Regions from separate parts of the Streptomyces sp. TRD_SC_5 genome, predicted to be linked through region 3. Evidence: riboswitches for the same ligand, from Rfam matches in the RefSeq annotation. Region 3 holds a riboswitch; each other region holds the start of a gene.
The links. Region 3 has a riboswitch for cobalamin ahead of AC1P0E_RS06805 (cobalamin biosynthesis protein). Riboswitches for the same ligand answer to the same signal wherever they lie in the genome.
Positions count from the first base shown of each region.

Region 1: another riboswitch for cobalamin. It lies ahead of AC1P0E_RS11960 (CbtB domain-containing protein); the one in region 3 lies ahead of AC1P0E_RS06805 (cobalamin biosynthesis protein).
Region 2: another riboswitch for cobalamin. It lies ahead of AC1P0E_RS22880 (ribonucleoside-diphosphate reductase subunit alpha); the one in region 3 lies ahead of AC1P0E_RS06805 (cobalamin biosynthesis protein).

Region 1 is NZ_JBWZZS010000001.1:2,605,059-2,611,631, forward strand. Features, by position in the region: gene AC1P0E_RS11945 (glycosyltransferase family 2 protein) at 1-1,377, shown strand, start outside; gene glxA (radical copper oxidase GlxA) at 1,374-3,308, shown strand; gene AC1P0E_RS11955 (glycoside hydrolase family 6 protein) at 3,377-4,414, opposite strand; cobalamin riboswitch at 4,748-4,917, shown strand; gene AC1P0E_RS11960 (CbtB domain-containing protein) at 4,952-5,170, shown strand; gene AC1P0E_RS11965 (CbtA family protein) at 5,188-5,952, shown strand; gene AC1P0E_RS11970 (class F sortase) at 5,963-6,573, opposite strand, start outside.
Region 2 is NZ_JBWZZS010000001.1:4,947,048-4,953,620, forward strand. Features, by position in the region: gene AC1P0E_RS22875 (ribonucleotide-diphosphate reductase subunit beta) at 1-619, opposite strand, end outside; gene AC1P0E_RS22880 (ribonucleoside-diphosphate reductase subunit alpha) at 619-3,033, opposite strand; cobalamin riboswitch at 3,178-3,301, opposite strand; gene AC1P0E_RS22885 (Uma2 family endonuclease) at 3,414-3,998, shown strand; gene AC1P0E_RS22890 (hypothetical protein) at 4,095-4,394, opposite strand; gene AC1P0E_RS22895 (YbdD/YjiX family protein) at 4,527-4,730, opposite strand; gene AC1P0E_RS22900 (carbon starvation CstA family protein) at 4,727-6,573, opposite strand, start outside.
Region 3 is NZ_JBWZZS010000001.1:1,447,951-1,454,523, reverse strand. Features, by position in the region: gene cobN (cobaltochelatase subunit CobN) at 1-907, opposite strand, end outside; gene AC1P0E_RS06810 (cobyric acid synthase) at 904-2,412, opposite strand; gene AC1P0E_RS06805 (cobalamin biosynthesis protein) at 2,421-3,428, opposite strand; cobalamin riboswitch at 3,572-3,718, opposite strand; gene AC1P0E_RS06800 (hypothetical protein) at 3,847-4,071, opposite strand; gene AC1P0E_RS06795 (inorganic phosphate transporter) at 4,091-5,344, opposite strand; gene AC1P0E_RS06790 (class II aldolase/adducin family protein) at 5,612-6,283, shown strand; gene AC1P0E_RS06785 (alpha/beta hydrolase) at 6,474-6,573, shown strand, end outside.

The DNA.
Region 1 (6,573 bases), 1.2 Mb from region 3:
GGGCTGATGCACGTATGGCTGCTCGACGAGGGCAACGACCCGGCGGTCAGGGAGGTCTGCGAGCGCCTCGGCGTGCACCACTTCTCCCGCAAGGGTGTCGCCAAGTGGAACCAGGCCAAGGGCCCGCACCGCGCCAAGACCAAGCACGGCAACTACAACGCCTGGCTCGACGCGCACGGCGACGACTACGACATCTTCGCCTCCGTCGACACCGACCACGTGCCGCTGCCCAACTACCTGGAGCGGATGCTCGGCTACTTCCGCGACCCGAACATCGGCTTCGTCATCGGGCCGCAGGTCTACGGCAACTACGACACCTTCGTCACCAAGGCCGCCGAGTCGCAGCAGTTCCTGTTCCACGCCCTGATCCAGCGCGCGGGCAACCGCTACGGGGCGCCGATGTTCGTCGGCACGTCCAACGCCGTACGCATCAGCGCGCTCAAGCAGATCGGCGGCCTGTACGACTCGATCACCGAGGACATGGCGACGGGCTTCGAGATCCACCGCGCCACGAACCCGGCCACCGGCAAGAAGTGGCGGTCCGTATACACCCCGGACGTGCTGGCCGTCGGCGAGGGCCCGACCGCCTGGACCGACTTCTTCACGCAGCAGCTGCGCTGGTCACGCGGTACGTACGAGACGATCCTCAAGCAGTACTGGAGGGGCTACGGCTCGCTGCCCGCGGGCAAGCTCTTCAACTACACGATGATGATCATCTTCTACCCGATGTCCGCCATGAACTGGATACTCGCGGCCCTCAGCTGCGCCCTGTTCCTTGGCATGGGCGCCTCGGGTGTGCAGATCGACCCGGCGATCTGGATGATGCTGTACGGCAACGCCTCCGCGCTCCAGATCGGCCTCTACATCTGGAACCGCCGCCACAACGTCTCACCGCACGAGCCCGAGGGCTCCGGCGGCCTGGCCGGCATGGTGATGTCGGCGCTCTCGGCGCCGATCTACGCGCGCTCGCTGATGGACGCCGTACTGCGCCGCAAGTCCAGCTTCGTGGTGACGCCCAAGGGCGACTCCTCCAGCCCCGACACGCTCTTCGGCACCTTCCGTATCCACCTGTTCTTCGTCCTCGTCTTCGGTGGGTCCCTCGGCTCCTCCTTCTTCTTCGGCCACAACCACCCCGCGATGATCACCTGGGCCACGCTGGCCCTGCTGATCACAGCGGCGCCGATCTTCGCCTGGCGCTGGTCCATGCGCGAGGAGAAGAAGAAAAAGAAGGCGCGGGGCAGGCACGGGGCGCCGCCGCCGGGCCGGCCCGAGCCGCCGGCCGGTCCCCCGCCGGAGGCCCACGCACCACAGCCGAAGCCCACCTGGGCCGCCAACGACCAGACCATGCAGATCGCCCTTGGGGGACGTAAGAAATGAACTACCGTCCGAGCCGCCGCACCCGCCGCCTGGCGATAACGGGTGTGGTGGTGCTCGCTCTGGCGGGGATGAACGGGCCCGCGCTCTACCGCTTCGGCTCGGAGCAGTACCACGACTACAAGATCAACCGGCCCGAGTACAAGGCGGAGAACGGCCACTGGGACTTCCTGGACGTCCCCTCCGAGTTCCGGATCAACACGATCCACGCCGCGCTGCTGCACACCGGCAAGGTGCTGCTCATCGCGGGCTCGGGCAACAACCAGAAGAACTTCGACGCCAAGAAGTTCGAGTCGGTGCTGTGGGACCCGAAGACGAACAAGTACAAGATGATCCCGACGCCCAAGGACATGTTCTGCGCCGGGCACACCCAGCTGCCCGACGGGAAGCTGCTGGTGGCGGGCGGCACCAAGCGGTACGAGAAGCTCGAGGGTGACGTCACCAAGGCCGGCGGCCTGATGATCGTCCACAACGAGGACCCGGACGCCCCCAAGACGCTGCCGGCGGGCACGATCTTCACCGGCAAGAAGAACGGCAAGACGTACGTCTCCAAGGACCCGGTCCTGGTGGAGAAGGCGAAGAAGATCTTCGACAAGCAGACCGGCCGCTTCCTGCGCACCGAGGCGGGGCTCGGCCGGATCTACGTCGAGGCCAGGGCGTCCGGCAAGAAGTACGAGTCCGGCACCGAGGACAACTACCGGGTCCACGGCCTCACCGGCACCGACGCCAAGAACGTGTACGGCATCGCGCAGAAGCTCGCCCTGGACAAGAAGGACTTCCAGGGCATCAAGGAGGCCTACGAGTTCGATCCGGTGGCGGAGAAGTACATCACCGTCGACCCGATGAACGAGGCCCGCTGGTACCCGACGCTCACCACGCTGGGGGACGGCAAGGTCCTGTCGCTGTCCGGCCTGGACGAGATCGGCCAGATCGTCCCCGGCAAGGACGAGATCTACGACCCCGTCACGAAGAAGTGGGAGTACACCGGGGTCATCAGGAAGTTCCCGACGTACCCCGCGATCTTCCTGATGAACAACGGCAAGCTCTTCTACTCCGGCTCCAACGCCGGGTACGGGCCCGCCGACGAGGGCCGCGAGCCGGGCATCTGGGATCTGAAGACCAACAAGTTCAAGAAGATCCCCGGCCTCAGCGACCCGGACCGGATGGAGACCTCCGCGACCGTGCGGCTGCCTCCGGCCCAGGACGAGAAGTACATGGTCATCGGCGGCGGCGGCGTCGGCGAGTCCGAGAAGTCCAGCGAGAAGTCACGCCTGGTCGATCTCAAGGAGGCGAACCCGCGCTTCAAGGACGGCGACTCGCTCGACGAGGGCACCCGCTACCCGAGCGCGTCCCTGATGCCCGACGACTCCGTCCTGATCACCGGCGGCTCCAACGACTACCGGGGGCGCGGCGGCTCGGACATCCTCCAGGCGCGGCTGTACGACGCCAAGACCGGCAAGTACCGCCGGGTGGCAGACCCGGCCGTGGGCCGCAACTACCACTCGGGCTCGCTGCTGCTGCCCGACGGGCGCGTCATGATCTTCGGTTCCGACTCGCTGTACTCCGACAAGGCCAACACCCGGCCCGGCGTCTTCGAGCAGCGCATCGAGATCTACACGCCGCCGTACCTCTTCAGGGACGCTCGGCCGAAGCTCACCGGCGGCCCGAAGACCATCAAGCGGGGCGGTACGGCGACCTTCAAGTCGGCGCACGCCACGTCCATCAAGGACGCGAAGCTGATGCGGCCCAGCGCCGTCACGCACGTCACCGACGTCGACCAGCGCACGGTCGCGCTGGAGATGAAGAAGACGAAGGGCGGTATCTCGGTCACCGTGCCGAAGAACCGGGCGCTGGTCCCGTCCGGCTACTACATGCTGTTCGTGACGGACGACCAGGGCACACCGTCCGAGGGAGTCTGGATCGAGGTCCCGTAAGCCCGCGGGAACGGAAAGGGAGGGCCGCCCGGTGCCGGGCGGCCCTCCCTTCGCGTTCCCCGCGACCGCTACTTCTGCTTCGCGTTGCGGGCCAGTTCGAGCGCGTACTCCTCGTACCACTCGCCGGCCTTCGGACCGCCCTTGCAGTCGCCGTCCGACTCGCCGGGACGCTTGATCCACAGGAACGCGTCGACCAGGTCGTCGCCGGTCTTGGTCGTCGGCTTCTCACCGAGCGCGCGGCCCGGCGGATTGCACCAGTTCTCCGCGGGGTCGCCCCCGGTGTACGGACCGTTGCCGTTGCGGCTGGTGTCGATCACGAAGGGCTTGTTGCCGACCTTCGCCGAGACCTTCTTGCCGAAGTCCTTGCTGACCTCGGTGGTCTGGAAGTTGGAGACGTTGACCGAGAAGCCGTCCGCTTCCGCGATCCCCGCCCACTGGAGCGGCTCGAACAGCGAGTCGGGCGACTTCCAGCCCGCGTTTCCCGCGTCCAGGTAGACCTTCGCCTTCGGCTGCTGCTTGAGCCGCTCGATGGCGCCCTTGAGGAGGTCGTACCGCTCCTCGTGGAACTCCTCGGGCGTACACCCGTCGACCAGGTGCAGCAACGCGTCCGGCTCCAGGATCACGGTCGCCGGGCGGTCCCCGATGCCCTTGGCGACCTCCTCGACCCACGCGCGGTAGGCGTTGCCGTCGGCCGCGCCACCCTTCGAGAACTGCCCGCAGTCGCGGTGCGGGATGTTGTACATGACGAGCAAGGCGTCACGGTCGGCCTTCTCCGCCGCCTCCGTGTACCCCTTGGCCTGCGCCTCGGCGTTCTCCGGCAGGATCCACTCGGCGGCCGGCTGCTCGGCGATCTTCCTGATCAGGCCGGCCTTCTCGTCGTCGCCTTCCTTGGCGTACGCCGCGACCTGCTTCGCGGCGGTTCCTTCGGGATTGACCCAGTACGGATCGCTGCCCTTCGGCTGCTGCTTCACCGGCGGTTGGTCGCCTCCGTCGCCTCCGTCACCGCCGGATGACGAACAACCCGCCAGTAGCAGTGCGGCCCCCACAGCCCCCATCGCTGTCACCCGGAAATTCCTGCGCCTACGGCCGCTGTAACTGCCGTACATCCAATCCCCCTTGGCTGCACTGAATATATGAGGACCCCCCGGCCCCTCCCCGGACACATCCGGTCGAAACCATCCTGACACACCGGCCCGGCGCGAGGGCGCGGAAGGGTACGGGCACGGGTGCGCGAGGGCCGGTCGCCACGCCGTGACCTTGCGGTGACTTGGTGTCAAAATGACCCTGCGATCTTCCGTGCCTCCCGCGTCGACGCCGGGCTTCTCCCGCAGCCCGGGCATCCGCGGTCGAGGACCGGCCCGGTCGGCGGCCCCGGGGGGAGCGGGTCGCCGGCCGGGCCAGGTGAGCCGGTCCTGCGGGCAGCGGCAGGGGGCCTGTTGACAGTGCTCAGCCAGGCTGGGACTCTCCGGGAGACAACTCCACACACATCGAGGCGACGGTGGACAGGAACCCGGTGCGATCCCGGGACGGTCCCGCCACTGTGACCGTACGAGAGCCCAAGGCGGCTCCCGTACGGAAGTCAGGAACTGACCCGTCGTCCTCCTGAATTGGGGCGTGGAAACCCCAGAAGGAGGCTCACCGGTATGTCTCTGCACACTGCGCAGCACACCGACACCGCGGCGGTCGCGTCCGCCACGACCACCACCCGCGACTGGCTGATCATGGCCGCCGCGGCGATCATCGCCGTGATCGCGCTCTACGCGGTCTTCATGGACAACGGCACGGTCGTTTCCGCGACGGGCGACTACCTGCACGAGTTCTCTCACGACGGCCGGCACCTCTTCGGTGCCCCCTGCCACTGATCGGGGCCGTACGCACCATGTCAACACCTGTACTGCCCCTGCTCGGACGCGGGCTCGCGGCGGGCGGGGCGGCCGGTCTTGCCACCGGCCTCTTCTCGCTGCTCCTCGCCGAGCCCCTGATGGACCGGGCGATCCGCCTCGAAGAGGCACGTTCGGCCGCCGAGGAACACGCGCACGGGGCCGCCGCCACGGCCGTCCAGCACCACGAGGAACTGTTCTCCCGCTCCACCCAGCACTTCGGCCTGGTCGTCACGGCGGTCGTCGCGGGCCTCGCGCTGGGCGCCCTGTTCGCCCTCGCGTACGCCCTGGTGCACCGCCGTACGGGCCTCGGTGAACGGCCGTGGCCCCGCGCCCTGGCCTTCGGCGCGGCCGCCTTCGTGGCGGTCTCGCTGCTGCCCGGCCTGCGCTACCCCGCCAACCCGCCCGGTGTCGGAGACTCCGGCACCGTGTCCAACCGCCAAGGCCTGTGGGTGGCCGCCGTCGTGATCGGCGTCCTCGGCATGGCGCTGGCCTGGCAGGTGTACGTACGCCTCGCCGACCGGTCGGTCCCGGTGCGCCAGGTCGCGGTGGCCGTCACGGCCGTCGCCACGCTCGCGGTGCTCTTCGCACTGCCGGGCAACCCGGACGAGGTCCCGGTGGCGGCGACGCTGCTGTGGGACTTCCGGATCCTGTCGCTGGCGTCGCACGCGCTGCTGTGGGCGGTGTTCGCGGGGGTCTTCGGGGCGCTGGGCCTGCGGGCCGCGGCCCGCACGGCTCCGGCCGCCGCGCCGGTAGCGGCGTAGTGACAGCTGCTCAGCCCTTGCCCGTACCCGTCAGGTAGGCCGAGACGACGACGTTCGCCGTGTAGGTGCGGGCCTTCTTGTCGTACGTGCCCCCGCAGGTGATCAGGCGCAGTTCCGCCCGGTCGCTCTCGCGGGGGCCGTACACCTTCTGCGGGTCGAAGCGTTCGCGGGTGAAGACCTGAACGTCGTCGATGGTGAACTCCAGGCTCTCGCCACCGGCCCCCGTCACCCGGACCTTCTCGCCGGGGCGCGCGGCGCTCAGGCCGTAGAAGACGGCCGGTCTGCTCTCGGTGTCGACATGGCCGACGAGCAGGGCGACTCCCGCGGCGCCCGGCATGGCCCCGCCCTCGTACCAGCCGACCTTCGACGACTGGCGGTACGGCGGCGGATCGACGGCGCCCGACGTGTCGAGCCCACGGGGCACGACGGGAGCCGTGACGGCTATGGAGGGCACGGTGAGGTGCTGCGGCCGCGCGCCCTCGACGGGGGCGTGCGCGGGAGGAAGCGGCACTCCCAGGGGGCGGCCGACAGCCGCCACGTCACCGGTGGTCGGCGCCGAGCTGCCGCCGGGACCGTCTGTCACCTCCCGGCCCCACAGCCACAGTCCGAGCAGCAGCACGG
Region 2 (6,573 bases), 3.5 Mb from region 3:
TCCCGGTCGCCAGGCCGTGCAGCAGGCCCCGCGAGCGGAACCAGTAGACGTACGCGAACGCACCGTAGAAGAACAGGCCCTCGATGCACGCCGCGAAGCAGATCAGGTTCATCAGGAAGCGGCGGCGGTCGGTCTTCGACTCCAGGCGGTCGATCTTCTCGACCGAGTCCATCCACTTGAAGCAGAACTGAGCCTTCTCGCGGATCGAGGGGATCTCCTCCACCGCGTCGAACGCCGCAGCGCGGTCGTCCGGTTCGGGGAGGTAGGTGTCCAGGAGGGTCAAGTAGAACTGGACGTGTACCGCTTCTTCGAAGAGCTGGCGCGAGAGGTAGAGGCGCGCCTCGGGGGAGTTGATGTGCTTGTAGAGCGTCAGCACCAGGTTGTTGGAGACGATCGAGTCGCCGGTCGCGAAGAACGCGACCAGCCGGCCGATCATGTGCTGCTCACCGGGCGAGAGCTTCGCGAGGTCGGTCACGTCCGAGTGGAGGTCGACCTCCTCCACCGTCCACGTGTTCTTGATCGCGTCCCGGTAGCGCTCGTAGAAGTCCGGGTAGCGCATGGGGCGAAGGGTCAGCTCGAAGCCCGGGTCGAGAAGGTTCTTGTCAGGATTGGTTGACATTACTGGCATGCCTCGCAGGACTCGGGGTTTTCAAGGGAGCAGGCGATCGCGTCCGCGTCGGGAGCGGGGGATTCGGTCGTCGTCTGCTGTACGGGGACGGGGGCTGGGACGGGGGCCGCGGTCGCCGCGCCGGAGCCGGCCGCGCGGGCGATGCGGGTCGCGGGTCGCGAGCGCAGGTAGTACGTCGTCTTCAGCCCCTTCTTCCACGCGTACGCGTACATCGAGCTGAGCTTCCCGATGGTCGGCGTCTCCAGGAAGAGGTTCAGGGACTGAGACTGGTCGAGGTACGGCGTACGGGCCGCCGCCATGTCGATCAGACCGCGCTGCGGGATCTCCCACGCCGTGCGGTAGAGGGCCCGTACCTCCTCGGGGATCCAGCTGAAGCCCTGCACCGAGCCGCTCGCCTCGCGCAGCGCCTCGCGGGACTGGGCGTCCCAGACACCGAGCTTCTTCAGTTCCTCGACCAAGTAGGCGTTGACCTGAAGGAACTCGCCGCTGAGCGTCTCGCGCTTGAAGAGGTTGGAGACCTGCGGCTCGATGCACTCGTACACGCCCGCGATCGACGCGATGGTCGCTGTCGGCGCGATCGCGAGGAGCAGCGAGTTGCGCATTCCGGTCTTGGCGATACGGGCGCGCAGCGCGTCCCAGCGCTCCGGCCAGGTGACCTCGACGCCGTAGTGGTCGGGGTGCAGTACGCCGCGTGCCGCGCGGGTCTTCTCCCAGGCGGGGAGGGGGCCGCTGACCTCGGCGAGGTCGCAGGACGCCTCGTACGCGGCGAGCATGATGCGCTCGGCGATCTTCGTGGAGAGCGCGAGGGCCTCGGGGGAGTCGAAGGGCAGGCGCAGCTTGAAGAAGACGTCCTGGAGACCCATCGCGCCCAGGCCCACCGGGCGCCACTTGGCGTTGGAGCGGCCGGCCTGCTCGGTCGGGTAGAAGTTGATGTCCACGACGCGGTCGAGGAAGGTGACGGCCGTACGGACGGTCTCGTCCAGGCGCTCCCAGTCGATTTCGCCGTTCCCGAGAACGAACGAACCGAGGTTGACGGAGCCGAGGTTGCAGACGGCCGTCTCGCCGTCGTTCGTGACCTCCAGGATCTCGGTGCAGAGGTTCGAGGAGTGGACCACCGAGCCCGGCTCAGCCGTCTGGTTCGCCGTACGGTTCGACGCGTCCTTGAACGTCATCCAGCCGTTCCCGGTCTGCGCCAGGGTGCGCATCATCCGCCCGTACAGCTGGCGTGCGGGAATGGTCGTACGGGCGAGACCGTCCGCCTCCGCCTTGCGGTACGCCTGGTCGAAAGCGTCGCCCCACAGATCGACGAGCTCGGGAACGTCCGACGGCGAGAACAGCGACCAGTCGGCGTCCGCGTCGACGCGGCGCATGAACTCGTCGGGGATCCAGTGCGCGAGGTTCAGGTTGTGCGTACGACGCGCCTCCTCACCCGTGTTGTCGCGCAGCTCCAGGAACTCCTCGATGTCCGCGTGCCACGTCTCCAGGTAGACGCAGGCGGCGCCCTTGCGGCGGCCGCCCTGGTTGACGGCGGCGACCGACGAGTCGAGGGTGCGCAGGAAGGGGACGATGCCGTTCGAGTGACCGTTGGTGCCGCGGATCAGGGAGCCGCGGGCGCGGATGCGGGAGTACGAGAGGCCGATGCCGCCCGCGTGCTTCGAGAGACGCGCGACCTCGTGGTAGCGGCCGTAGATCGAGTCGAGCTCGTCGAGCGGCGAGTCCAGCAGGTAGCAGGAGGACATCTGCGGGTGGCGCGTACCGGAGTTGAAGAGCGTCGGGGACGACGGCAGGTAGTCGAGGCGGCTCATCAGGCGGTACAGCGCGGCGACCTCGTCGGCGGCCGCGGCGGACTCGTCCTTGGCGAGACCGGACGCCACGCGCAGCATGAAGTGCTGCGGGGTCTCGATCACCTGACGGGTGATCGGGTGGCGCAGGAGGTAGCGGCTGTAGACCGTGCGCAGGCCGAAGTAGCCGAAGCGGTCGTCGGCGGCCGGGTCGATCAGCGCGTCGAGGCGGACCGTGTGGGCGGCCACGAAGTCGGCCGTACGGTCGGCGATCAGGCCCTCGCGGTGGCCGACGGAGACCGACTCGGAGAAGGTACGGACGCCCTGCGTCGCCGCCTCGTCCCGGATCGTGCGGGTCAGGAGGCGGGCTGCGAGGCGGGAGTACGCCGGGTCCTCGGAGATCAGCCCGGCGGCGGCGTCGGTGGCGAGGCCCCGCAGCTCGGCCGCGTCCGACGCCGCGTTGCGGCCGCGCAGGGCGGCGGCGGCGACTCTGCCCGGGTCGGTGTCGGGGAGGTCGACGGTCAGGTCGGTGAGGGTCCGCAGGAGTGCGGTCCCGGCTCCGGGTCCGTCGGACGACTCCGTCGATTCCGTGGCAGTTGCCGGATCGGCTGGCGCGATGGTCACGGGGTGCTCTCCCTCGCTCGGCTCGGGGCCGGCGGGAGGAGGAGTGGGGGCGTACGGGCATGCGTCACCCTTGAAGGGCGGCACACCGCGTAGCGTCCACCGGCCCAACCGCGAGGCCCGGACGTGTCGGTATCCGGTTCGGTCGAGCCGGATACGCCGTCGGCAGGTCGTCGGACTCCTGGGTGCACGAATGCGCACCAATCACACCGTTGCGGGACAGTTCCGGATTCACACCGGATTTCCCTGCGGCGACAGCGAGCATGAGCATACATGTGGGGGCGGTTGGATGAGGCAGCCCCCACATGTTGTGTCGCACGGGAAGAGTGACTGCGGCTGTCACAGGGCTCCGCTATCGTCGTGAGCACAAGGAGGTACGCCCCATGTCAGCGATCGACGACCGGCCCCACCTGCTCCCCGAAGAGTTCGACGAGGCCACGCGCATACTGGCCCGCACGACCGAGGGTGTGCGGCTGGAGCTCATCGACGGGAGGCTGAGGAGCAGGGTTGTGCCGGACGGGGACCACGGGCGGATCATCGAGTGGCTGACGCGCATCTGTCTGCAGTCACGGCCCGAACTGTGGCTCTACCCGGGCCAGGGACTGAAGGTGCAGGCCTACCGCAAGGGCCGAGCCCGGCCCGACGGTTCCCTCGCGCCCAGCGGTGCGTTCGTCGGCCAGGGCGAGTGGGCCGACACCGAGCAGGTGCTGATGGTCGTCGAGGTCACCTCGTACGACACCGACACCGACCAGCGCGACCGGGTGGAAAAGCCCCGCGCGTACGCCGAGACGGGCATCCCGGTCTATCTGCTGATCGACCGGGACACCTGCGAGGTGACGGTCTACAGCGAGCCCGACGGCGTCCGGTACGAGAACGCGCACACCGTCCCGTTCGGCAAGCCCGTCGCGCTGCCGGCCCCGGTCGAACTGACCCTGGAGACCGAAGCCCTGAAGGAGTGGGTGCGCTGACGGCGACGGCCGTCGCATCCCGTGGATGTGACGGCCCGTGCTGGGCGGCGCCCGGTGTGTGCGGCAGCCCTCGCGGATGACGTGCTCGTGGCCGGCTCAGAGCCGGCGCTCCATCTGCTCCACGGCGTTCTTGGCCTGGAGGAGGTCGGCTCCCGTGATTTCGCGGTAGCTCTTGATCGCCGGGATCTTCTTGCCCTCCTGGAGGAGCGCGACGACCTTCTCCATCTCCGGGTCGGTGTGGCTGATGCCCAGGCTGTCGAGGATCAGGTCGATCTTGGCTTCGAGGCGTGCGATCTGGCGTCCGGTGCGCTTGATCCGGCTGTCGGCGACGGAGCCGGTGAGCACGACGAGGATGACGAGGGCGACCAGGGCGAGAAACAGAGTGTGCGTGTCCATGATCGGCGATCCTAGGCGGTACGGCGGCGCCGGATTCCCCTGCTGAGGCGCCCCTTTGCCGCCACCCGGCCTCCGCACGGCAACGGGCCGCCGCCTCCCCCAGGGGAGACGGCGGCCCGTACGAGGCGCCGCTCAGCAGCAGCGGAAGCCCTCGCGGGGGTCCGCCTCGCGGGCGTCCGTGCGGCTGCGTTCGAACTCGCGGCGGGTCATGACCGGCGCTTGGGGGTCGCAGGACCTCGCGTGGGCCACGTACCGGTCGTACGTGGCTTCGCCGGTCAGCTCGCGGACGTACCAGCGGATGCGGCCCGCCGCGCGGCGTACGTCCGTCAGAGTCATTCGGAGGTCCCTGTCCCGGCCGGCGCGGCGTCCGCGGTGTCCTTGCGGATGCCGCCCTCCGGGCCGACGCCGGCCGCGACCAGCTCGGCCTTCTCCTCCTTGGTCGCGATGATCGACGCGGGGGCGACAATCCTGGACTCGACGTACGGCGCCTCGTGGAGCCGCACGGTCTCGGGAGCGCGGACCGCCTTCATGCAGACCCGGCCGGCGTCCGCCAGTACGACCACGATGAGGATCGCGAAGAGCGCGCACAGCACGCCGTCGACCGTCGAGTTGGTGACGACGGTCTGCATCTGGTCCATGTTCTTGGCGGGCGGCAGCACCTGGCCCGCGTCGATGCCGGCCTGGTACTTGTCGCGCTGGGCGAAGAAGCCGACCTTCACGTCGTCCGAGAAGATCTTCTGCCAGCTGGCGGTGAGTGTGACCGCCACGTCCCAGGCGAGCGGCACCGCCGTCACCCAGGCCCACTTCAGGCGGCCGGACTTGACGAGCAGTACGGTGCAGACGGCGAGCGCGACGGCGGCGAGCAGCTGGTTCGCGATGCCGAACAGCGGGAAGAGCTGGTTGATGCCGCCGAGCGGGTCGTGCACGCCGACCCACAGGAAGTAGCCCCAGCCGCCGACGACGACCGCGCTGGCGAACCAGACGCCCGGCTTCCAGCTGACCTGGCGGAACGGCTTGTAGACGTTGCCGAGCATGTCCTGAAGCATGAAGCGGCCGACACGGGTGCCCGCGTCCACCGTCGTCAGGATGAACAGCGCCTCGAACATGATCGCGAAGTGGTACCAGAACGCCTTCATGGCCGTGCCGCCGACCACCGCCGAGAAGATCTCCGCCATGCCGAGCGCGAACGTCGGCGCGCCACCGGTGCGCGACTGCAGGCTCGCCTCCTCGACGTCCTTGGCCGCCTGGGTGAGCGCCTCGGGAGAGATGGAGAAGCCGAGGTTTCTCACCGCTTCGGACGCGGACTGGACGGTGTCCCCCATCACGCCGGCGGGTGAGTTGATAGCGAAGTACAGGCCCGGGTCGATGATGGAGGCGGTGATCATCGCCATGACCGCGACGAACGACTCGGTCAGCATCGCGCCGTAACCGATCATCCGGATCTGCGTCTCCTTCTGGACCATCTTCGGCGTGGTGCCCGAAGAGACCAGGGAGTGGAAGCCGGACAGCGCGCCGCAGGCGATGGTGATGAAGACGAACGGGAACATCGAGCCGGCGAAGACGGGGCCCGTGCCGCTGGTCGCGAATTCCGTGACCGCGGGCATCTTCATCGTCGGCAGGGCGATGAAGACGCCGACCGCGAGCAGCCCGATCGTGCCGACCTTCATGAAGGTGGAGAGGTAGTCGCGCGGGGCCAGCAGCAGCCACACCGGGAGGACCGAGGCGAGGAAGCCGTAGATGATCATCCAGATGACGAGCGTGCCCGGCTCCAGCGTGAAGGTGTCCGCCCACGAGGACTCCGCGACCCAGCCGCCCGAGACGATCGCGAGCAGCAGCAGCGCGACGCCGATGACGGAGACCTCGCTGACCCGGCCCGGACGCAGTACGCGCAGGTAGACGCCCATGAAGAGGGCGATCGGGATCGTCATGCCGATGGAGAAGACGCCCCACGGGGAGTGCGCGAGCGCGTTCACGATGACCAGGGCGAGCACCGCGAGCAGGATGATCATGATGGCGAAGACGGCGACCAGGGCGGCCGCGCCGCCGAAGGGCCCGATCTCGTCACGCGCTATCTGGCCGAGCGAACGGCCGTCGCGGCGGGTGGAGAAGAAGAGCGTCACCATGTCCTGGACGGCGCCGGCGAGGATGACGCCGACGATGATCCAGATCGTGCCGGGCA
Region 3 (6,573 bases):
GCTCCTTGAAGGAGAAGGGCACGGTGATGAGCCGCCCGTCGAACTCGGGGATGGCGACCTGCATCGCCGCGTCCATCGGCGACAGCGCCGCGTCGGACGCGTCCCAGGTGGCGCGCGACGACGTAAGGCACAGCCCTTGCAGAACGGGCACGTCGAGGTCGGCGAGCGCGCCGATGTCCCACGCTTCGTCGTCGCCCCCGGCCGAGGCGTCACTCGCGCGCGTGCCGCCCGCCGCGAGGACGGTGGCGATCAGCGCGTCGGCCTTGCCGAGCTCCCGGTACAGCTCAGCGTCGGCGCTGCGCAGCGAACCGCAGTACACGGGAACGGCGTTTGCGCCCTGCGCCTCGATCTGGTCGCACAGTACGTCGACGAACGACGTGTTCCCGGACAGCTCGTGCGCACGGTAGAAGAGCACGCCGACCGTCGGACGACGATCGTCGTACTTGCGCGACCCGTGCACGCCCCACTCGGGCATCTTCTGCGGCTCGGCGAAGCCGACACCCGTGAGCAGCACGGTGTCGGACAGGAACCTGGCCAGCTCGACGAGGTTGCCGGGGCCGCCCTCGACGAGGTAGCGCAGCGCCTCCGCGACGACACCGGCCGGTACGGACGACTCGGCCATCAGCTCCGCGTCGGGGACGGTCTCACCGCCCAGCAGGACCGTCGGTATCCCGGACGCCTTGAGAACGGCGAGCCCGTCCTCCCAGGCCCGCTTGCCGCCGAGCAGCCGGACGACGGCGACGGTGGCGCCGTCGATCAGCGCGGGCAGCTCCGTCGCCGCGTCGATACGGGTGGGGTTGCCGATGCGGTACGGGGCGCCGGAGGCGCGGGCCGCCAGCAGGTCCGTATCGGCGGTGGACAGCAACAGCACGGTGTTCTCCGTGCTCTCGGTGTGCTCAGTGCTCATGCGGGCGCTCCAGGTGCGATGAAGGGAAGTCCTGAGGGCGCGCCAGACTCGATGAGCCGCAGCAGCGCGTCCGTATCCGCGTGTTCTTCGATGAGGTCGCCGAGGCGGTCGAGCTGCTCCTCGCGCAGCGCCTCGAACGAGGTGTCGGGGGCCGGTACGAAGCGGCGCCCGGCAGCAGCCGCGACTTCGCGCAGGAACGCCCGCCGGAACGCGTCACTCTCCAGCGAGCCGTGCCAGTGGGTGCCCCAGACGGATCCCACCCGGCAGCCGTCCAGAAAGGGGTCACCGCCCAGTACTTCGGCGACCCCGTGATGGATCTCGTACCCCTCGACGGGCTCGCCCAGCGCGCTGCCGACCGGCCGCGCCAGCGTCTTCTCGACCGCGAACCGCACACGCACCGGCAGCAGCCCCAGCCCGTCGACCGCCCCCGCCTTCGACTCGACATCGTCCTCGATGCGTTCGCCCAGCAGCTGGAAACCACCGCAGATACCGAGCACGGGACGGCCCTGTGCCGCCCGCCGCGCCAGCGCGCCGGCCAGCCCGCGCTCGCGCAGCCACTCCAGCGCCTTCACGGTCCCGCGCGTCCCCGGCACGATGACGAGATCGGCGTCGACAAGCTCCTCGGCGCGGTCCACGAACCGCACGACGACACCCGGTTCGGCGGCGAGCGCGTCGACATCCGTGAAGTTCGACATGAGCGGTACGGCGCACACGGCGACCCGCAGCACGTCGTCCCCGACCGGCGGCGCGACGACCGACTCCCGTACGGCTCCCCGAAGCGAGACCCGCAGTCCGTCCTCCTCGTCGATGCCGAGGCCGTGCGCGAAGGGCAGGACGCCGTACGTACGCCGCCCCGTGAGCCCTTCCAGCATGTCGAGACCGGGCTCGAGGAGCGACACGTCACCCCGGAACTTGTTGACCAGATAACCGGCCACCAGCTCCTGGTCCTCCCGGCTCAGCAGCGCGGTCGTACCGAAGAAGGAAGCGAACACCCCGCCCCGGTCGATGTCGCCGACGACGACCACCGGGAACCTGGCCGCTCGCGCGATGCCCATGTTCACGATGTCCGTACGCCGCAGATTGATCTCGGCGGGACTGCCCGCCCCCTCGCAGATCACGGCGTCATACGTGCCCCGCAATTCCCGCAGACAGTCCGTCACCGTTCCGAGGAGCGCTTCCTGCCGCCCCCCGTGGTAGCCCCGGGCACTCATCTCGCCCACCGGCTTGCCCATCAGCACCACCTGGCTGCTGCGGTCGCTGCCCGGCTTGAGCAGCACGGGGTTCATGAGCGCCGTCGGCTCCACGCGCGCCGCCTGCGCCTGCATGGCCTGCGCCCGTCCGATCTCCGCGCCCTCGCGCGTCACGAACGAGTTCAGCGACATGTTCTGCGCCTTGAACGGCGCGACCTTCACACCCGTGCGGACGAGCCACCGGCAGATGCCGGCCGTCACGACGCTCTTGCCGGCGTCGGACGTGGTCCCCGCGACGAGCAGACCGCCCCCCAATGAACCGCTCACGCGTGCCCCTTCCCACCACGTATGCCAGTACGTATCCCACCGCGCGCACCAAGTCCGCGTCGCACCGCGCCGAAAGCCGGCCGCCCCACGACAGCCGTCGCCAGAGCCAGCGCGCCGACGCGCCGCGACAGCCGCGCCGCCCGCTCGATGTCCGGTACGCCGACGGGCCGGCCGGCGGCGTTGAGCACGGGCCGGTGCTCGACCCGGCCCGCGTACGAGAGCGTCCCGCCGAGCCGTACGCCGAGCGCGCCCGCGAAGGACGCCTCCACCGGGCCCGCGTTGGGGCTCGGATGCTTCGAGGCGTCCGTACGCCAGGCCCGCACCGCACCGCGAGGGTCGCCCCCGGAGACGGCCGCGACCGCTGCCAGGGCGGCCGTCAGCCGGGCCCCGGGCCAGCCGGCCACGTCGTCGAGGCGGGCCGAAGCCCAGCCGTAGCGCAGGTATTTGGCGGATTTGTGCCCCACCATGGCGTCAAGTGTGTTGATGGCGCGGAAGGCCACGAGCCCCGGCACACCGCCCAGCGCGCCCCACACCAGCGCGCCGACGACCGCGTCCGAGGTGTTCTCGGCGACGGACTCGACGACGGCGCGGGCGATCTGCTGGGCGTCCAGCGACTGCGGGTCGCGGCCGCACAGGTGGGGGAGGCGTTCGCGGGCGACCTCGATGTCCCCGGCCTCCAGGGCGCTGCCCACGGCACGGGCCTCGCGGCCCAGCGACGTACCTCCGACGACGGCCCAGGTGGCGGCGGCGGTCAGGGCGATCGCGGCGGCGGGGGAGCGGCGTACGGCGCGGGAAGCGAGCGCGGCGGCTCCGGCGGCGCCTCCGGCGCACACCAGGGTGTGCACCGCGCCCCACCCGCGGTGGTCACGCCACAGCAGGGACTCGACGGCGCCCGCGGCCCGCCCGAACGCGGCGACCGGATGCCCACGGCGAGGATCACCGAGGACGAGGTCGCCGATCAGGCCGGCGGTGGCGCCGTACGCGAAGATGCGATCGGCACGCATGGCTCAGCAGGCCGATGCGCCTCGAAGCGAACGCGTCGTGCTCTCAGGGATGTCAGGACTGACAGATCCGGCAGAACGGGCAGGACTGACTGAACGGCAGCCGGGCATGGCGGTATGTCCTCACTCAGGGTCCGCGCCCTGGTTCGACGTGACCGGCGGTGAGAGTTCCTGGCTCCCGGGGATCTCTTCCTCTTCCCCGGTCACAGTGGCGGGACCGCGCCGGATTCGCACCGGGCTTCCTCTCGTGCCGCCGTATTCGGCTCCGGCAGTCCACCACGCTCCGCGAACGCCGTCAACTTGCCGTTGACCTGCGACGGGAGAGTGTGCTGAGGCACACAGAAAGCGCCCCGCCGACGGCTGTTGAAGGCCGACGGCGGGGCGCTTTCTGCAATGGTTCGCGAAGGATCTTACCGGCGCGTCAGACGACGATCAGGTAGATCCCGTACGTCACGGCCGCCGCGCACAGCGCGAAGCAGGTGTACGCGCCGGTGCGGGCCAGGACGGCGGAGCCGCCGCCCTGCGCGGAGGCGCTCTCCTGCTTGGAGAGACCCACGATGCCCAGGGTGAACAGGCCAACCAGTCCCACGGTCGCCACGAGGCTCACGCCGAATACGGAGCCGAGAGCTACCCAGTCGATGTTCATGGTGATGTGTCCCTAGTCCTTACACCGCGGCCGGGCGGGCCGGCTCGGCGGAGCTGCCGGCCGGGGCCGGGATGGTGGTCATGAGGTCCTCGGCGGCGAGGGCCGCGGCCGTGGGCGGCACGCTGACGGCTGCCATGGCGGTCGTGACCACACCGGCGGGCTCGGCCTCCGCGTCCACGTCGTTGACGTTGGTGTGGTCGACCACCTGGCGGCGGGAGATGAACCAGATCGCGATGCAGGAGGCGACCAGGAAGACCGCGACGACCGCGACGCCCCAGTCGCCCTGCTTGGTCACGAACTCCGAGCCCGCGGCGATCAGGCCGGCGGCCGGCAGCGTCAGGCCCCAGGCGACGAACATCCGGGTGGCGGTGGACCAGCGGACCACGCCGCCCTTGCGGCCCAGGCCCGCACCCATCACGGCGCCGGAGCAGGAATGCGTGGTCGACAGGGAGAAGCCGAGGTTGGAGGAGGCGAGGATGACGCTGGCCGCGCTGGTCTGGGCGGCGAAGCCCTGCTGCGGCTGGAGGTCGGTGAGGCCCTTGCCCATGGTCCGGATGATGCGCCAGCCGCCCAGGTACGTGCCCAGCGCGATGGCGACACCGGCGGACATGATGACCCACATCGGGGGGTTGGAGCCGGGGGCGAGGACACCGCCGGCGACGAGCGCCAGCGTGATGATGCCCATCGTCTTCTGCGCGTCGTTGGTGCCGTGGGCCAGCGAGACCAGGCCCGCCGAGGTGATCTGCCCGGCGCGGTAGCCCTTCGCGGTGGCCTTCGGGTCGGCGTTCCTGCCGATCCGGTACGTCAGCCGGGAGCCGAGGTACGCGGCGAGGCCGGCGACGAGCGGGGCGGCGATCGCGGGGATCAGGACCTTGGTGACGACGGTTCCGCCGTTGACACCACTGACGCCGACCGAGGCGATGGTGGCACCGATCAGACCGCCCATGAGGGCGTGCGAGGAACTGGACGGCAGGCCGATCAGCCAGGTCATCAGGTTCCAGAGGATGGCGCCGACGAGCGCCGCGAAGATCACTTCGGGTGTGATGCCGTCTTCGGTCACGATGCCGCTGGAGATCGTTTTGGCGACCTCCACGGACAGGAACGCGCCGACCAGGTTGAGCACGGCGGACATGGCCACCGCCGTCTTGGGCTTCAGGGCGCCGGTCGAGATGGTGGTGGCCATCGCGTTGGCGGTGTCGTGGAAACCGTTCGTGAAATCGAACACTAGAGCTGTCACGATCACAATCGCGAGCAGCAAGGTGATGTGTTCCATTTACCCAGGCAATCGTTCGACGTCAGTGGCACGTGGAACGTAGGCAACCTGAGTGAACGGAAGGTGAACTGGGCCGGGCGGTGCGGTGACCCCAAAGGAGTCGGCGCCATTCCGCTTGTGGCCGCGGCGGCGGGGATCCGGGCAATCGGGGGCCCGTCAGCCCCTCGCGAACCGCTTCGGCGGGTCGTGAATCCGTGGAAGAGATCCTGGTCACCTGCCAGGAGGCGGGCGCACCGCGGTGCGCCCGCCTCCTGGCAGGATCGCCCCATGGCGGAGCAGATTCAGGACACGACGCGGGACGCGATCGAACGGGCATGGGACGACCTGGTGGCCACGGCCCGCAGGACAGTGCGCGAAGGGCTGGTGGTCGGCACCTCGGGCAATGTGTCCGTACGCGTCGGCGAACTCGTCCTCGTCACCCCGAGCGGAGTCCCGTACGACCGGCTGCGGCCGGAGGACGCCGTCGCCGTGGACCTCGACGGCGAGCAGATCCTCGGCGGGCTCACCCCCACCAGCGAGCTCCCGATGCACCTCGCCGTCTACCGCAGCACCGACGCCGCGGCCGTGGTCCACACCCACGCCGTGCACGCCACCGCCGTCTCCACCCTCGTGACCGAGCTGCCCCTCGTGCACTACATGGCCGCGGCCCTCGGCGGCCCCGTCCGCACCGCCCCGTATGCGACGTACGGATCGCGAGAATTGGCCGAAAACATGCTCCAGGCCCTGCGTGACCGCTCGGGCTGTCTGCTCCAGAACCACGGCACCGTGACCTACGGAGACACGCTCGACCAGGCCTACGACCGCACCGCGCAGCTGGAATGGATGTGCAGGCTCTGGCTCACCGCGAGCTCCGTGCCGGGCCGCGAACCGTCCCTGCTCTCCGAGGGCCGGCTGCGCGAAGTACAGGAAAAGCTCAAGGGGTACGGCCAGCGAGGCTGACGCCCGCGCGAAGACCCCGCGCGAAGACCCCGTGCGAAGACCCCCGCGAAGGCCCCGCGCGAACGCCCGCGCCAAGGCCCCGACCCGAAGCCCCGCAACAAAGCTGACGCCCCGCCACGCAGCGTCGTCAAAGGAGCCGTCCGGCCCCCGCCCACTGGCCCCGCGCCCCCCGGATGCGGACACTGGAGCGGTGCGCCCGGCTACAGCGACGGCAGCGGCCGTCACGACACTCCTCGGCGTCGGCGCGGCAGCGGTCGCGATCGGCCGGTACGCCGGCGACGCCGCGCTCA